Regions from separate parts of the Streptomyces sp. NPDC006235 genome, predicted to be linked through region 2. Evidence: riboswitches for the same ligand, from Rfam matches in the RefSeq annotation. Region 2 holds a riboswitch; each other region holds the start of a gene.
The links. Region 2 has a riboswitch for cyclic di-AMP ahead of ABZ192_RS16590 (transglycosylase SLT domain-containing protein). Riboswitches for the same ligand answer to the same signal wherever they lie in the genome.
Positions count from the first base shown of each region.

Region 1: another riboswitch for cyclic di-AMP. It lies ahead of ABZ192_RS03010 (LysM peptidoglycan-binding domain-containing M23 family metallopeptidase); the one in region 2 lies ahead of ABZ192_RS16590 (transglycosylase SLT domain-containing protein).
Region 3: another riboswitch for cyclic di-AMP. It lies ahead of ABZ192_RS08575 (C40 family peptidase); the one in region 2 lies ahead of ABZ192_RS16590 (transglycosylase SLT domain-containing protein).
Region 4: another riboswitch for cyclic di-AMP. It lies ahead of ABZ192_RS30280 (transglycosylase family protein); the one in region 2 lies ahead of ABZ192_RS16590 (transglycosylase SLT domain-containing protein).

Region 1 covers NZ_JBEXSR010000002.1:180,016-184,300, forward strand. Annotated here, with positions in the region: gene ABZ192_RS03000 (tyrosine-protein phosphatase) at 1-480, opposite strand, end outside; gene ABZ192_RS03005 (alpha-galactosidase) at 660-2,735, shown strand; cyclic di-AMP (ydaO/yuaA leader) riboswitch at 3,047-3,208, shown strand; gene ABZ192_RS03010 (LysM peptidoglycan-binding domain-containing M23 family metallopeptidase) at 3,213-4,121, shown strand.
Region 2 covers NZ_JBEXSR010000012.1:12,116-16,400, forward strand. Annotated here, with positions in the region: gene ABZ192_RS16580 (DUF2092 domain-containing protein) at 1-309, opposite strand, end outside; gene ABZ192_RS16585 (polyprenyl synthetase family protein) at 541-1,551, opposite strand; cyclic di-AMP (ydaO/yuaA leader) riboswitch at 2,082-2,255, shown strand; gene ABZ192_RS16590 (transglycosylase SLT domain-containing protein) at 2,259-3,038, shown strand; gene ABZ192_RS16595 (HAD family hydrolase) at 3,002-3,850, opposite strand; gene ABZ192_RS16600 (GNAT family N-acetyltransferase) at 4,043-4,285, shown strand, end outside.
Region 3 covers NZ_JBEXSR010000005.1:215,531-219,815, reverse strand. Annotated here, with positions in the region: gene ABZ192_RS08595 (ATP-binding protein) at 1-216, shown strand, start outside; gene ABZ192_RS08590 (LysR family transcriptional regulator) at 219-1,145, opposite strand; gene ABZ192_RS08585 (LysE family translocator) at 1,238-1,858, shown strand; gene ABZ192_RS08580 (DUF6328 family protein) at 1,794-2,435, opposite strand; gene ABZ192_RS08575 (C40 family peptidase) at 2,517-2,990, opposite strand; cyclic di-AMP (ydaO/yuaA leader) riboswitch at 2,994-3,196, opposite strand; gene ABZ192_RS08570 (hypothetical protein) at 3,543-3,851, opposite strand; gene ABZ192_RS08565 (ATP-dependent Clp protease proteolytic subunit) at 3,859-4,285, opposite strand, start outside.
Region 4 covers NZ_JBEXSR010000032.1:100,262-104,546, reverse strand. Annotated here, with positions in the region: gene ABZ192_RS30290 (cytochrome P450) at 1-563, shown strand, start outside; gene ABZ192_RS30285 (transglycosylase family protein) at 692-1,642, shown strand; cyclic di-AMP (ydaO/yuaA leader) riboswitch at 1,871-2,037, shown strand; gene ABZ192_RS30280 (transglycosylase family protein) at 2,042-2,722, shown strand; gene eno (phosphopyruvate hydratase) at 3,003-4,283, shown strand.

The DNA.
Region 1 (4,285 bases), on a different contig from region 2:
GCCCGCCGCGCAGTGCATCAGCGCGGGGACGCTGTCCTCCGCGAGCGCGTGCAGCACCCGGGAGTGCTCGGACGTGCGGCTCCGGATGATCGTGCGGTACGAGGCGATCATCCGGTCCGCGCCCTTGCCGTCCGCGAGGATCGCGCGCAGTTGGTCCAGGTCGCCGTCGCGCACCATCTTCCAGAACTCGGCGCCGTCGGCGGGGTCGCTCAGCGGCAGGTTCACATTGCGCACACCCGGCAGCTCGACGTCCGGCCCTTCGAGCTTCTGGTCGGCCGCGTTGCGGAAGTCGAAGATCGTGTGCAGGCTCAGGGTGGTCAGGAAGGCGGCGTCCTCCCCGGTCGCATGGGCCAGGTGTCCGCTGCGGAACAGCACTCCCTGCCGCACCCGCCGTCCGTCCACGGTCGGAAGTCCGCCCACATCACGGAAGTTGCGCACTCCAGCCAGCTCGGGCTCGGTCGACGGGACCTGCTGTGTCACGAGGGCTCCTCCCCTTCGGCGCCGCCGGCGCGGCTCGTCGACGGGCATCACTCGACGATACGACATGCCTGCCTGGGGCAATGAGTTGTCCACAGGCGTTGCCGGGAGCCCCCGCGGCCCTTGATGATGTCGGAGCCTGGTCGCCCCTGGTCGGGCTTGTTCGAATCTGTGAGGCCTTGATGCTGGACATCTCCGAAGACGGTCGTACATGGGTCCTCTCCGGGCCGGCCAGCAGCTACGCCGTCCATGTCACCGACCGGGACGAACTGCTGCACCTGCACTGGGGCCCCCGGATCGCCCTCGCCGACGCCGAGGCCCTCGCCGTCCGGCCGCTGCCGGACTACTGGCCCTTCGAGTCACCGCTCGACGGACGCGAGGAGTATCCGGTCGAGGGCGGCCCCCGTTTCACCCGGCCCGCCCTGTCCGTACGCACCGGCGAGCGGCGCGGCACCGAGTGGACCTACGAGGGCCATGACGCCGAGGACGGTGAGCTGCGGCTGCGCTTCCGCGACGGCGACCTGGCCATCACGCTGCACTACCGGATGCGCCCCGGGACGGACGTCGTCGAACGCCGGGTGACCCTCGACAACCACGGACCCGCCGTCGAGGTGCTGCGCGCCGACTCCGCCACCTGGACCCTGCCCGACCGCGACTCCTGGCGGCTGTCCCAGCTGCACGGCCGCTGGGGTGCCGAGTCCCGGCTGGAGCGCTCCGGCCTCACCCACGGCGAGAAGGTCATCGGCAGCCGCCGCGGCCACACCGGTCACCAGCACCTGCCATGGGTCGCGCTCGACACCGACGCGACCGAGGAGCACGGCGAGGTCTACGGATGCGCCCTGGGCTGGTCCGGGTCTTGGCGGATCGCCGTGGCACAGCTCCCGGACGCGCGCGTGCAGATCACCGGCGGGGCCGGGTACGACGAATCGGGCCTGCTGATGCTGGGCACGGGGGAGTCGTACACGACCCCCGTCTTCGCCGGGCTCTGGAGCGACGGCGGCCACGGCGGGGCCAGCCGCGCCTGGCACGCCTACCAGCGGACGTACGTGGTCCCGGACGCGGACCAGGACCGGCCGGTGCTGTTCAACTCCTGGGAGGCCACCGAGTTCGACATCTCCGAAGAACAGCAGCGGGCGCTCGCAGAGCGGGCCGCCGCCATGGGTGTCGAGCTGTTCGTGGTCGACGACGGCTGGTTCGGGACGCGCACCAGCGACCGGGCCGGGCTCGGCGACTGGACCCCCAACCCCGACCGCTTCCCGGGCGGACTGAAGCCGCTCGCCGAGCACGTGCACGGCCTCGGCATGCGGTTCGGGATCTGGGTCGAGCCGGAGATGGTCAACCCGGACAGCGAGCTGTACCGCGCGCACCCGGACTGGGTGCAGTACCAACCGGGACGAAAGCGGACAGAGTTCCGCAATCAGCTCGTACTGAACCTCGCCCGCGAGGACGTCCAGGAGTACCTCTGGGGGCAGCTCGACGGACTCCTCTCCAGCGCGCCGATCGACTACGTCAAGTGGGACTTCAACCGCTGCTTCACCGACGCCGGGTGGCCGGACGACCCCTACCCGCAGCGGCTGTGGGTCGACCACGTGCACGCCCTGTACGCCCTGCTGGACCGGTTGCGGGCCGCCCACCCCGGGGTGGCCTTCGAGTCCTGCTCGGGCGGCGGCGGCCGGATCGACCTCGGTGTGCTCGGCCGCACGGACCAGGTGTGGACCTCGGACAACACCGACCCGCTCGACCGGCTCGCCATCCAGCAAGGCTTCAGCCAGATCCACCCGGCCCGGGTCATGGCCGCCTGGGTCACCGACAGCCCGAACGCCATGCTCAACCACCGGGCCAGCTCCCTGCGGTTCCGGTTCGTCAGCGCCATGGCCGGGGTGCTCGGGGTCGGCGGCGACCTCACGAAGTGGACGGAGGAGGAACTCGCCGAAGCGCGGGAGTGGGTGGAGCTCTACAAAGAGATCCGGCCCGTGGTGCAGCGCGGCGACCTGTACCGGCTGCGCCCGCCGGAGGGGGGCCTGAGCGCCGTGCAGTACGTCCTCGGCGACGAGATCGTCGTCCTCGCCTGGCTCCAGGCGCAGCGCTACGGCGAGCCCGTTCCGGCGCTCCGGCTGCGGGGTCTCGACCCGGCAGCATCGTACGAATGCCTCGAAACGGGCGAAGTTCACCGGGGAGTCGTACTGCTCCATCACGGGCTGCGGGTCGGTCTGCGCGGGGATCTGGATGCGACTGTCGTCCGGCTTAGGCGTATGTAGTCTTTCTGTCCGAATAGGGAGCGCTTCAGCTGTTTAGGTATAACGTGCCCCGGCTGTAAAGGAGATGAGGCCGGGGTGCGTGAGCATCGTCATATTCGTGACGATGTGTTGTTGCCATGTGCACGTAATTCCGGCGTTGTTCAGGGGTATTGCGGGAAGCTGGAGATCGGTAATCCACGCTCCGTGACGGAAAAAATGTCGGCGCGTCAAGAAAAATGCCGTCACGGGCAACCGCGAGCTTGTCCCTTTGCGTCCTGGTCGCTTACGTTCCCCACCAATCCGGACGGACGCCTAATCCTGCCGCCGCCCGGAGCCCGCACACACTGACCCGACGTACGGCAGGAGCGGGGGACCCACAGGTAAGACGCCTGTTCCGGTTCCCGGAACGGCTTGGGGTTAAGCCGCGCCTCGGCGTGGCCGGGCATCTCCAGTCCGAACCCGACAGCTCACCTCGCAGGCGACGGAGAGGAATTCGCCATGCCCGCGAAGGGTAAGCATCGCCGCCCGAAGTCCCAGCGTTTCACCCGCTCCATCGCCGTCGCCGGAACCGGTGGGGCCGCTCTCGCCCTTCCGCTCATGGGGGCCGCCGGCGCCCACGCCGCCACCCCGCAGTCGGCTCCGGAAAAGGCCGTCCAGTCCGCGCCGGCAGCCGAGAAGAAAGCCACCGAAAAGGCCACGGGCGCCCGCTCGTACACCGTGCGGGCCGGTGACTATCTCGCGAAGATCGCCGACGAGCAGAACGTCGACGGCGGCTGGAAGAAGCTCTACTCGGACAACCGTGACGCCGTCGGCGACGACCCGTCGCTGATCCACCCGGGGCTGAAGCTGGCGATCGGCAAGAAGGCGGCGGCGAGCGAGTCCCCGGCCCCGTCGAAGCCCTCGGCTCCCAGGCCCTCGAAGTCCTCGGCGTCGAAGTCGTCCGCCGCCGAGTCGCCCGCGAAGCCGGCCGCCGCCAAGCCCGCCGCCGCGACGTCCAGCGGCTACACCCTCCCGGTGGAGGGCGCCACCGTCGGCACCCCGTACCACATGTCCGGCAGCATGTGGTCCAGCGGCTACCACACCGGTGTCGACTTCGTCGTCCCGACCGGCACCTCGCTCAAGGCCGTCAGCGCGGGCGCGGTCGTCTCCGCCGGCTGGGGCGGCGCGTACGGCAACCAGGTCGTCATCAGGCTGAACGACGGCAGCTACGCGCAGTATGCCCACCTGTCCTCGCTCTCCGTCTCGGCCGGCCAGACCGTGAGTGCCGGGCAGGAGATCGGCCTGTCCGGTGCCACCGGCAACGTGACCGGACCGCACCTGCACTTCGAGATCCGCACCACGCCGGACTACGGCTCGGACGTGGACCCGGTCGCCTTCCTGCGCTCGCACGGCGTCTCCGTCGGCTGACCGACCGCGTCACCACCTGCCTGACACGCGACCGAAGGCCGGACCCCGATCCCCGGGTCCGGCCTTCGGTGTGTGCGCGCACCTTCCGGTCGCCCCAAGGGATCGACAGCGAGCGGCAGTTGGGACACAGTGATCCCGTCCGGAGCGCAAGCGCTTTCTAGAGC
Region 2 (4,285 bases):
CGCGGCACCGGACATCAGGCTGCTCTCCAGGCCTCCGAGGTCCGGCAGGCCGAGGTCCGTGCTGATCTTCACCGTGCCGGACAGCTGCTGGACGTCCGACTGGGCGATCTTCTCGATGAGCTGCTGTGCGGTGATCTTCGGGAGGTCGGGGTCACCGGAGTCGGCGAGTGCGGGGACCAGGCCGATCGTCGCGGCCGCCACCCCCATCACCGTGACCGGGACGACGTACCGCGCGGCTTTGCGCCGCCCGGAGCGCTGCTCGTCGACCTCCCCGGCGGTCGTGCTGTCGTCGGTTGCGTACGGTGCCATGTGTGCCCTACCTCCGTGATCGGCGGCGGCTGTCCGTGTCGTGCACGCACTCGTCCCTGAGCCGCCATTCTCACCCGAACTGGTGAGGAGTGGTGTTTTCCGTGGTGACTATCTGACCAAATCGGCCGGCGAGATACGTCAGACCCCGGGCTCAACTCCACGTACTGCTGCGGTATGACACGAGAGGGCGGCATCTCCCCCGACCCGTAGGGGTCGTGGCGGAAAAACGCGCTAGCCGGCCCGGTGCACCACCGCGTCGGACAGCTCCACCAGCGCCGTCTTCGCGGTGCATTCGGGCAGCGGCGCCAGCGCCGAGCGGGCGTCCTGGGCGTAGCGGACGGTGTCCCGCCGGGCCTGTTCCAGCGCCGGGTGGGCCCGCAGCAGGCGCAGGGCCTCGGCGTGCCGGTCGTCGTCGGTGAGGTCGGAGTCCAGCAGTTCGCACAGGGCGATGTCGTCCGCGAGTCCGAGCCGGGCGGCGCGCTCGCGCAGCCGCAGCACGGGGAGCGTGGGGATGCCCTCGCGCAGGTCGGTGCCGGGCGTCTTGCCGGACTCGTGGGAGTCGGAGGCGATGTCCAGGACGTCGTCCGCGAGCTGGAAGGCGACGCCGAGCCGTTCGCCGTACTGGGTCAGCACGTCCACGACCGTGTCGTCGGCGCCGGACATCATCGCGCCGAACCTGCACGACACCGCCACCAGAGAGCCGGTCTTGCCGCCCAGCACGTCCAGGTAGTGCTCGACGGGGTCGCGGCCGTCCTGCGGTCCGGCCGTCTCCAGGATCTGCCCGGTCACCAGCCGCTCGAACGCCTCGGCCTGCACCCGCACCGCCTCCGGGCCGAGGTCGGCCAGGATGTGCGAGGCGCGGGCGAAGAGGAAGTCTCCGGTGAGGACCGCGACGGAGTTGCCCCAGCGGGCGTTCGCGCTCGCCACCCCGCGCCGCACGGTGGCCTCGTCCATCACGTCGTCGTGGTAGAGCGTGGCGAGGTGGGTCAGCTCCACGACGACGGCCGACGGCACGATCCCGGGCGCGTACCGGTCGCCGAACTGGGCGGCGAGCATCACGAGCAGCGGGCGGAACCGCTTGCCACCGGCCCGGACCAGGTGCTGGGCGGCCTCCGTGATGAAGGGCACCTCACTCTTGGTGGCCTCGAGCAAGCCTTCCTCGACAGCCGCCATCCCGGCCTGGACATCGGCTTCCAGAGCCTGGTCCCGCACGCTCAGCCCGAACGGCCCGACGTCGGTCACGAGGGGTCTCCTGTCTGCTGGTGTCTGCCGGTGTGTCTGCTGGTGTCTGCCGGTGATTACGCGGTTTGTCGATAGGTCGCTGCCATCACTCGAGTCAGCGTATCCGGTCACGTTTCGATCACCGCCAGCGCCCAGGGTTACAGGCCGGGTGGTATCCGATCACGACCGCAATGTTTTCGATCAGCTCATAAGAACAGACATTTATCGACTTACCAGTCGATAGCGAGCTATGCACGATTTGCGGCATTGGATAAGCGAATTCCCCTAAGCGCAAATCGCCCCACGGACTCGTGATCAGTGAGTTGAATCACGTTATCCCCTGTGACATCCCCCTCCGGCACCGGCCCGTACCTCCTTCCGCCGCACGCAAGTTGAGCCTTGGCTTCAGCAAAGGATCAAGTGCCCCATACACCCCTGACCAAGGTCAACCGCTCGATATGTGACTCCGGTGCTTGTTCCCGACATGTGCTCTCGCATACGTTCCGGGCCTGTCCGGCGGATCGCCGAATCCTGCCACCGCCCGGACACCCCACACGAACCCACTCACTCACGCAGGGCAGGAGCGGGGGACCCAGGTAAGTCGCCGGTCCGCGCAGCGGAACGGCTCGGGGTGAAGCCGCGTACGGCACACAGCGCCGTAGGCGGCCGGGCACCTCCCGGCCCGAACCCGACAGCTCACCTCGCAGGCGCCGGAGAGGAACATCGCCATGCCCCGAGGCAAGCACCGTCGCCCCAGAACCAGTCAGTTCACCCGTCGTGTCTTGGCCGCCGGCACCGGCGGAGCGGCCCTCGCCCTGCCGCTGATCGGCGCGACGCAGGCCAGCGCCGCCCAGCCGGCCCAGAGCGCACCCACCGTCTCGCAGTCCGTGCCACAGGCGGCCCAGCCCGCCAAGTCCCTCACGTACACCGTCACCAAGGGCGACTCGCTCGCCCGCATCGCGGACAAGTACGACGTGTCGGGCGGCTGGAAGCAGCTCTACAAGGACAACCGCGCCGCGGTCGGCGACAACCCGCAGCTGATCCACCCGGGTCTGAAGCTCACGGTGAAGACGGCCAAGGCGGACGCCGGGAAGAAGACGGCGACCAAGTCCTCCGCCCCCGCCAAGCCGGCCGCGAAGCCCGCCGGTGGCGTCGCCCAGGCCACCCAGGCCTCCGCGAAGACCTACGCGAACAACCTGGACGGCTGGATCCGCGAGGCGCTGGACATCATGGCGCAGAAGGGGATCCCGGGTTCGTACGACGGCATCTACCGCAACGTCATGCGCGAGTCGTCCGGCAACCCCCAGGCGATCAACAACTGGGACTCGAACGCCGCCAAGGGCACGCCGTCCAAGGGTCTGCTCCAGACCATCGACCCGACCTTCCAGGCCTACCACGTGGACGGCACGTCGTGGGACCCGTACGACCCGGTCGCCAACATCACCGCGGCCTGCAACTACGCGGCCGACCGCTACGGCTCGATCGACAACGTCAACGGCCCGTACTGATCCGTCCCGCCCAGCAGTCGTTCGAGGACGACGGCGATGCCGTCGTCCTCGTTCGACAGGGTGACCTCGTCGGCCACGGCCTTGAGCTCGGGGTGGGCGTTGGCCATGGCGACGCCGTGGGCGGCCCAGTCGAACATCGGGATGTCGTTGGGCATGTCGCCGAAGGCGAGGGTGTCCGCCGGCCGCAGCCCCAGGTGCTCGGCGGCCAGCGCCAGGCCGGTGGCCTTGGTGATGCCGCACGGCTGGAGCTCGACCGTGCCGGGTCCCGACATCGTCACCGTCGCCAGTGAACCGACCACCGAGCGGGCCGTCGCCGCCAACTCGTCGTCCGACAGGTGGGGATGGCGCAGCAGCACCTTGCTGATGGGCTCGCCCCACAGGTCGTCGCGCCGGTCGACCCGCACCGCCGGAAGGGTCGGGTGCGGCATCAGGTAGCCCGGCTCGATGAGCGTGAGGCCGTCGACCCCGTCCTGGTCGACCGCGGCGTACACCTGCCCCACCTCGGCCTCGATCTTGCCGAGGGCGGTCTCCGCCAGTTCCCGGTCCAGGGTGATCGACCACAGCAGCCGGTCCGCGCCGGCGTCGTACACCTGCGCGCCCTGTCCGCACACCGCGAGCCCCGTACAGCCCAGGTCGTCCAGGAGCGGCCGCACTCTCGGCGCCGGCCGGCCCGTCACCACGAGGTGCCGGGCACCGGCGTCCACCACCCGCGTGAGCGCGGCGAGGGACCGGTCGGACAGGGTGTCGTCGCCGCGCAGCAGCGTCCCGTCCAGGTCGGTGGCGATGAGTGAATATGCGAGGGGTGCGGCCATGATCAGAGAATACGGACAACGCGCCCCTTCGTTTCATCGCACGGCGCACGCCGATTGCCCGGTTGAAGGCCTCTGCGCCAGTTGGCAACAAGATGGTCCGCTACCTACCGTCGGGGCCGTCTCGGGCGGTACCTTCCAAGTGTCCAGGGGGGACTTGATCGGGGGGTCGGGTTGAGCAGTGGGCGTGTTCGTGTGGGTGTGCCCGGGGAGCTCGGCGAGGGGGAGAAGGAGCGCTGGCGCGCGCTGCGCGCGGCGTCGGAGACACCGCGCAACCCCTTCATGGAACCGGAGTTCACCGAAGCCGTCGGCCTGGTGAAGCCGCAGGCGCGGGTCGCGGTGGTGTACGAGGGGCTGGAGCCGGCCGGCTTCCTGCCCCACGAACGGGGCCCGTTGGGGCAAGGACGGGCGATCGGGCTGGGCGTCTCGGACGCGCAG
Region 3 (4,285 bases), on a different contig from region 2:
GTCACGGACAGCCACCCGCGGTTCCCCAGACGCCTGCCCGCCGCCGTCCAGCAGGACAACGGCCGCGGTCTCGTCATCATCCGCTGGCTGACCGCGGAATGCGGCGGCAGGCTCCGGATCCGCCCCACCCGCGAGGGCGGCAAGACCATCTCGATCGAACTCCCGTGGACCGTCCCGGCCCAGCCCGTGCCGACGGCGAGGAAGCAGGAGCCGTGACCTCACCGCGTCTGTGACGTGTGCCGCGCGCGGCCGAACGCCCCGCGCAACAAGGCCCGGAAGGCCTCCACGGCAGGCGCCGCCTCCTCGCCCCGATAGGCGACGGAGATCGTACGGCGCAGCTCGCCCGCCCCGAGCGGGCGCACCCCGACCGGCGTGACCGACGTCCGCGCCACCATCTCCGGTACGACGCCCACCCCGAGCCCCGCGCTGACCAGCGCGCACACCAGCGCATACCCGGGTGTCGAGACCAGGACCGACGGGCTGGCCCCGGCCCTGGCCAGCGCCGCCTCCACACCCTGCCGGGACGGATGCTCCGGCGCCATGCTGATCAGCGGCTGACCCGCCAGTTCCGTCAGGGGAAGCCTGGCCGTGCCGTCGGCGAGGGCATGACCCGGGGCGGTCACCAGAACGAGTTCCTCGACCAGCACCGGCTCCGAGCGGACGGAGGCCGGAAACGTCAGGGCGTCGGCGGGCTGGTAGGTGTGGGTCAGCGCCAGGTCGATCTCACCGGCGGCCACGGCCGTGACACCGGCCGGTGGTTCGTAGTCGGCGACGGACAGCTCCACATCCGGATGAGCCCGGCGGAACGCGCTGAGCACCGGCGGCAGCAGATGGATGCCCGCCGTCTGGAACGTGCCGAGCCTGAGGACGCCGCCCGACAGACCGGCCAGCCGGGCCAGTTCGTGACGGGCCTGCTCCAGCTCGTCGAGCACCCGCCGGGCCCGTGCCACCAGCAGCTCGCCCGCAGCCGTCAGCCGCGCCCCGCGGTGATGCCGGACCAGCAGCGCCGAGCCCGCCTCCCGCTCCAGCTTCGCCAGTTGCTGGGAGAGCGCGGGCGGGGTGTAGCCGAGGCGCTCGGCGGCCCGGGTGATGGACCCGGCCTCCGCGACGGCGACGAGCGCCGCGAGCCGGGTCGGGTCGTACATGCCGCTGACCTCCGCAGACCAAAGCGATGCTTAAGGCTCACCCAGGACATTCAAAATACCTGCTGAAGGCTTCGACCCGGCAGTCTGGCCGTATGGACGGACAACTCATCGCCTTCACCGGGGTGGCCGCCGGCATGGTCGCCATGCCGGGCGCCGACTTCACCGTCGTCGTGCGCAACGCCCTGGTCTCCCGCCGGGCCGGCATCGCCTGCGCCCTCGGTGTCGCCGGCGGGCTGCTGCTGCACACCGCGCTGGCCGTGGCGGGGGTCGCCGCGGTCCTGGCCGCCGTGCCCGCGCTGTTCCGCGCGCTCCAGCTGGTGGGCGGCGGCTATGTCCTGTACCTGGGACTGCGGACGCTGTGGTCGCTGCGGCGGCCGCCTGCCGTGGCTGTCGAGACCGTTTCGTCCGCCGCGCGTCCCCTGCGACAGGGCTTCGTCACGAACGCCCTCAACCCGAAGGCGCCGATCACCTTCCTCAGCCTGCTGCCGCAGTTCGTGCCCGCGGGCAGTCCCGCGCTGCCCCGGACGCTGTTGCTGGCGCTGATCGTGGTGGTCCTGGCGCTGCTGTGGTTCCCGGCCGTGGCACTGCTGGTGGACCGGCTCGGCCGGTGGCTGCGGGAGCCGCGTGCCGCGCGGGCCGTCGAGGGGGTCACCGGCGCCGCGCTGACGCTTCTCGGTGTGCTGCTCCTTCTCGAACCACTGAGGGCTGCCTGATGGTGCCGCGCAGCGGCGCGGGGATCCGGACGGCCCCCTGGGGCGCGGGCTCCTCGACGGTGGCTTCAGGTCGCTCGGGGCCGCCGCGTGTCTCCTCGCGCAGCCCCGCCCGCCGCACCAGCCGGGGGAGCAGCCCCCACAGGCCGACGCAGACCAGGAACGTCGCCGCGCCCGCGGCGATGCCACCGGCCCGACTGGTCGTCACATCCACCACCAACAGCACGGAACCGCTGAAGGCGAACACCAGCACGACCAGGCCGGTGGTGGCCAGTCGCGAGGAGACCTGCACGATGCGCGGCTTGGCGCCCTGCTGGAAGAGCGAGCGGTGCAGCGCGGCCGGCGCGGTGAACAGCGCCGCGGCCAGGACCGCGAGGAGCAGCGTGATGACGTAGGTGACGCGCTGGACCGTGTCGAGGGACGTGAAGCGCGAGGTGAACGCGAGCGACAACAGGAACGCGAACAGGATCTGTACGCCCGTCTGGGTGACCCGGAGCTCCTGGAGCAGCTCGACGAAGTTCCGGTCGGCGCGTTGCAGCGGGGTCTCGCCGCGTGCGGTGCAGGGACGGTGCTCGGCCATGGGGGACGGGTAACCACTTGAGGCCGTGTCACGCTCCGGCGTGCGGCGGCGCGGCAGGGGCGCCGCCGCAGGCCGGGCGGATCACTTCACGCGCCCGTACCAGACGCTCTTGGTCCAGATCTTCTGCAGCCGCACCACGTCCCCGCTCTTGGGGGAGTGCCAGAGCTTGTTCTTACCCGCGTAGATACCCACGTGGTACACGTTGCTGCCCGAGTGGAAGAACACCAGGTCTCCGGCCTTGCGGTTCTTGGCGGAGATGTGGCGCGTCTTGTTGTACTGCTGGGCGGCCGTGCGGGGGAGCTTCTTGCCGGCCTTCTTGAACGAATACAGCGTGAGCCCGGAGCAGTCGAACCTGTGCGGACCGGTGGCCCCGTACTTGTAGGGCGAACCCTTCTTCGAGGCCGCGATCTGGAGTGCCTTGGTCGCCGGTGTGGCTGCCGCTGCTTCGGACGAGAAGCCGGGGGCCACGATCGAGCCGCCCACGGCGGCGATGGTGAGGGCCGAGGCCGTACCGGCCCGGACCATCAGCGACGGGACACGATTGAGCGCAGTCATGCGCAACCCTTCGTCAGCCGCCTGTGAAGGATGACCTGTCGGATTCGGGCTGGCGAAGTTGCCCGGCCGCTGACGCGGCTTCACCCCAAGGGCTACTCGGGTCCGGTCATGGCGTGACCGTCCCGGCGACCCGTCGTGCTTGGGTCCTCCACTCCTGCCGATGCACTTCTGTCGACCGGTCATCCAGGCGGCGGCAGGACTCGGCGTCCGCCCGGACCGCCCCGCCGCTGTGGCGGGGGCTTGTCGTCAGACACGGATCTTGGCTCATGCATGTCCGGAAATCCCAACCGAACCGGGGATTTGTGTTGTTACTCACCACTCACCCGTTCGGGTGGACACGCCTGTGTTCGAGCCACCGTCCACGGGGTCATGGACCGCCGGACCAGCAATGGAATGTCCCATTCCGCCCCTCGGCTACGCGCGTTGCGCAACTGTGAGGGCCCAAAAACAGGACTCCCGTCTACTCCGAACAGGGGTACGTCATTCGGTCCGTTTGGACTCAGGCCCGGACGCTCCGCCGAGCGGGCGGGCGTCCGGGCCGGCGCATCCGCGTCAACTGACGGACTCCGGGGGCAGGGTGACGCGTGCCGTGCGCCGCTCGCCGTCCAGCACCCGCAGTGCCCGGCCGAGGGTGCCGGAGTGCAGTTCCGTCTCACCCCGCTGGTGCATCAGGGTCAATGCGTCACGCAGTGCGGTCGCCTTGCCGACCAGGGCCTGGGCGGCGCGCAGTCCGCGGTAGGTGTCGCCGGGCAGGGCGGGGTTGATCCGGCCGAGCAGGTCGACGACCTCCAGGTAACGGTCGATCAACTCCGCCTCGGCGCGGGTCAGTGCGGGCAGCGGCGGCAGTTCGGGCGGGAGCACCGGCGGCTCACTCTCCCGTCGGCGGGGCCAGGGTGGCGTTGCGGTGGGGGACGATCCGGTCCACCAGGCCGTACTCCACCGCCTCCTGGGCAGTGAGGACCTTGTCGCGCTCGATGTCCGCGCTCACCTGCTCCCGGGTGCGGCCCGTGTGCAGTGCGAGCATCTCTTCCATGCGGGTCCGGATCCGCAGCAACTCCTCGGCCTGGATCGCCAGATCGCCGGCCTGCCCGCGGACCGGCTCGGGCAGCGCGGGCTGATGGATCACCAGACGCGCGTCCGGCAACACGGATCGCTTGCCGGGCGTGCCCGCCGCCAGCAGCACCGAGGCGGCGGCGCCGGCCTGCCCCAGGCAGACCGTCTCCACGTCGCAGGCGACGTACTGCATCGTGTCGTAGAGGGCCGCCATGGCGTGGAAGGTGCCGCCGGGGGAGTTG
Region 4 (4,285 bases), on a different contig from region 2:
CCATGGCCTTCATCCTGCTGTTCGCCGGCTTCGAGACCACCGTGAACCTGATCGGCAACGGGACCTACGCCCTGCTCACCCACCCCGAGCAGCGCGCGCGCCTCCAGGCGTCCCTCGCCGCCGGGGAGACCGGCCTCCTGGAGACCGGCGTCGAGGAACTCCTGCGCTTCGACGGCCCCGTCGAACTCGCCACCTGGCGGTTCGCCACCCAGCCCCTCACCATCGGCGGGCAGCACATCGCGGCCGGCGACCCGGTCCTCGTCGTCCTGGCCGCCGCGGACCGGGATCCGGAGCGGTTCGCCGATCCGGACGTGCTGGACCTCGCCCGCCGTGACAACCAGCACCTCGGCTACGGCCACGGCATCCACTACTGCCTCGGCGCCCCGCTCGCCCGCCTGGAGGGCCAGAGCGCGCTCGCCACGCTCCTCACCCGCCTTCCGGACCTGCGGCTCGCCGCGGATCCGGCCGAGCTGAGATGGCGCGGCGGCCTCATCATGCGCGGGCTGCGCACGCTGCCGGTGGAGTTCTCACCGAATAAACATGACACGCCGTCAGGCCTGTGATCTTCACGTGATCTGCGCGGCATGAACTTGTGACAAGTGATCGTCTGCCGATACGTTCACCCATCATCAGCGCGGCCCGGGAAACCCTGCGCCGCGCCGGTCACTGCTGTCTCGCGAAAGGTCTCCGTATGCTCTCCGGGAACGGTCGGCACCGTCGCCCCCGCCAGGCTCCGGCTCTCCTCGTCGCGGCCGGGGTCACCGGCTCCGCCATCGCGATCCCGCTCCTCGGAGCCTCCGGTGCCAGCGCGGCCGACGGCACGACCTGGGACCGGGTCGCGGACTGCGAGACCGGCGGCGCCTGGAGCCAGAACAGCGGCAACGGATACTTCGGCGGCCTCCAGTTGTCCCAGGAGGACTGGGAGAACCACGGCGGCCTCGACTACGCCCCGAGCGCCGACCTGGCCAGCCGCTCCCAGCAGATAGCCGTGGCCGAGAGAATCCTCGCCGACCAGGGGGTCGGCGCCTGGCGCACCTGCGGTCTGCTCTCCGGCCTCGAACAGGACAAGGGCTCGGGCGCGTCCGACTCGTCCGCTCCGACGGACTCGCCCGGACTGCTCGACTCCTCCGAGTCGGACGAAACCACCAACTCCGACAAGTCACCTGATTCTTCCGATTCCTCGACGCAGGACCAGTCGCAGGATCCGTCCCGGGAGCAGTCCCAGGACCAGCCCCGGGATCAGTCGCAGGAGCAGGAGCCCGGCAGCTCCCCGTCACCCACTCCCGAGAGTGGCGAGCCCGGCAAGTCGCCGCATGACGACCGCTCTTCCGCCCCGACCGACACCACTTCCGGCCGCCACCGCGGCCCCAGCGCCGACGAGGACGCCAAGGCCGAGGACGGCCGTCCGTCCGGGTCCGCCGGACGGCACGCCTCGCGCGACGGCGAGGCCGCCCGGGAGGTGGCGGACGGCTCCTATACCGTCCGCCCCGGCGACAGCCTCTGGTCCATCGCGAACTCTCTTGACCTCAGCGGCGGATGGCACGCGCTCTACGTCGGGAACGAGACGGCTGTCGGCACCGACCCGAACCTCATCCGCCCCGGTCAGAAGCTCACGGTAGGGGTCGAAGCGGACGAGCGGTAGCCGGTGGGGCAGTACGGAAACGGGGGCGGAAGTCACCCCGAAACCGTGCGAGTTCACGTCCCCGTTCGTGGCTAATGTCCTTTATCGGTGCGGTGAGAGATAGATCTCAGAAGCCCTGATCGTCTTTGAAATTCCGCGGATCTCATGTCTACGGTCATGACCGCTCGTCACCGCGAGCCCCGGCTGCCGCAACGCCGAATCCTGCCAGCGGCCGCACGGGAACAGTCGTCGCGTCAAGCGCCGTAGGCAGGAGCGGGGGACCCAAGGTAAGTGCCCTACCGGCCGGTTGTGCCGGAAGGGCTTGGGGTGAAGCCGCGTCCCGGGAGGGACGCGGCCGGGCAACTCAACCGGCCCGAACCCGACAGCTCACCTCGCAGGCGTCGGTGAGGGGATCTCTCCATGCTGTTTTCCGGCAAGGGCACGCACCGCCGTCCGTCCAAGGCCTCTCGGGTCATCGCCATCGCCGGTGTCACCGGTGCCGCCGTCGCCGCCCCGCTGATGGCGGCCGGCAACGCCTCCGCCGCCACCGCCTCCGAGTGGGACGCCGTCGCCCAGTGCGAGTCCGGCGGCAACTGGTCCATCAACACCGGCAACGGCTACTACGGCGGTCTGCAGTTCTCCGCCTCCACCTGGTCCGGCTACGGCGGCACCAAGTACGCCTCCACCGCCGACCAGGCCACCAAGTCCCAGCAGATCGAGATCGCCGAGAAGGTTCTCGCGAGCCAGGGCAAGGGTGCCTGGCCGGTCTGCGGCAAGGGCCTGTCGAGCGCCGGCTACAGCGGCGGCTCCGAGCAGAGCAGCGGCTCCACCGAGACCCGCCAGACCGAGCAGCAGCCGGCCTCCCGCTCCGACGAGCGCCCGGCCCAGACCCAGAAGACCCAGAAGACCGTCACCACCCCGACCGGCAAGAAGGTCAAGAAGGGCGACGGCGAGTACAAGGTCGTCAAGGGTGACACCCTCAGCTCCATCGCGACCGAGCAGAAGGTCGAGGGCGGCTGGGAGAAGCTGTTCGACCTGAACAAGGACATCATCACGGACGCCAACCTGATCTACCCGGGCCAGCAGCTGCACCTGAAGTAAGCAGCGGCCCACCCCCGTCCCCCACGGGCTCCCCGCCCCGGCGCGTCACCCCCCGTGCGCGCCGGGGCGGGGTTTTTTCTGCCGGTCTTTTTCTGCCGGTCTTTGCGATCCGGCTTTGTTCCGTTCGGAAACAATTTACTCTCGGTTCTGTCCATGGGGTGGGCGACCCGGTGGCCGATCGCCCGGAGCCGGTTAGGCTCATGTCGCGAGCCACCGCGGCCCGCGCCTCGCCGGGCCCCCGCGGCCCGCGTACCCGCGTCACATGAAGAAGGAGATGCTCGTGCCGTCCATCGACGTCGTCGTAGCCCGGGAAATCCTGGACTCCCGAGGCAACCCCACGGTCGAGGTCGAGGTCGGCCTCGACGACGGCAGCACCGGTCGTGCCGCCGTCCCGTCCGGCGCCTCCACGGGCGCCTTCGAGGCCATCGAGCTGCGTGACGGCGACTCGAACCGCTACCTCGGCAAGGGTGTGGAGAAGGCCGTCCTCGCGGTCATCGAGCAGATCGGCCCGGAGCTCGTCGGCTACGACGCCACCGAGCAGCGCCTGATCGACCAGGCCATGTTCGACCTGGACGCCACCGACAACAAGGGCTCCCTCGGCGCCAACGCCATCCTCGGCGTCTCCCTCGCCGTCGCCCACGCAGCCTCCGAGGCCAGCGACCTGCCGCTGTTCCGCTACCTGGGCGGTCCGAACGCGCACCTGCTGCCGGTGCCGATGATGAACATCCTGAACGGCGGCTCGCACGCCGACTCCAACGTGGACATCCAGGAGTTCATGATCGCCCCGATCGGCGCGGAGTCCTTCTCCGAGGCCCTGCGCTGGGGCGCCGAGGTCTACCACACGCTGAAGAAGGTTCTGAAGAGCAAGGGCCTGGCCACCGGCCTCGGCGACGAGGGCGGCTTCGCCCCGAACCTCGGCTCCAACCGCGAGGCCCTCGACCTCATCCTCGAGGCGATCAACGAGGCCGGCTACACCCCCGGCGAGCAGATCGCCCTGGCCCTCGACGTGGCCGCGTCCGAGTTCTACAAGGACGGCGTCTACACCTTCGAGGGCAAGGAGCGCTCGGCGGCCGAGATGACCGAGTACTACGCGGAGCTCGTCGACGCGTACCCGCTCGTCTCCATCGAGGACCCGCTGTTCGAGGACGACTGGGAGGGCTGGAAGACCATCACCGCCAAGCTCGGTGACAAGGTCCAGCTCGTCGGCGACGACCTGTTCGTCACCAACCCCGAGCGCCTCGCCCGCGGCATCGAGGAGGGCGCCGCCAACGCGCTCCTGGTCAAGGTCAACCAGATCGGCTCTCTGACCGAGACCCTGGACGCCGTCGAGCTGGCCCAGCGCAACGGCTTCAAGTGCATGATGTCCCACCGCTCCGGCGAGACCGAGGACGTCACCATCGCCGACCTGGCCGTCGCCACCAACTGCGGCCAGATCAAGACCGGCGCCCCGGCCCGCTCCGAGCGCGTCGCCAAGTACAACCAGCTGCTGCGCATCGAGGAGATCCTCGACGACGCGGCGGTGTACGCCGGCCGCAGCGCGTTCCCGCGCTTCAAGGGCTGACC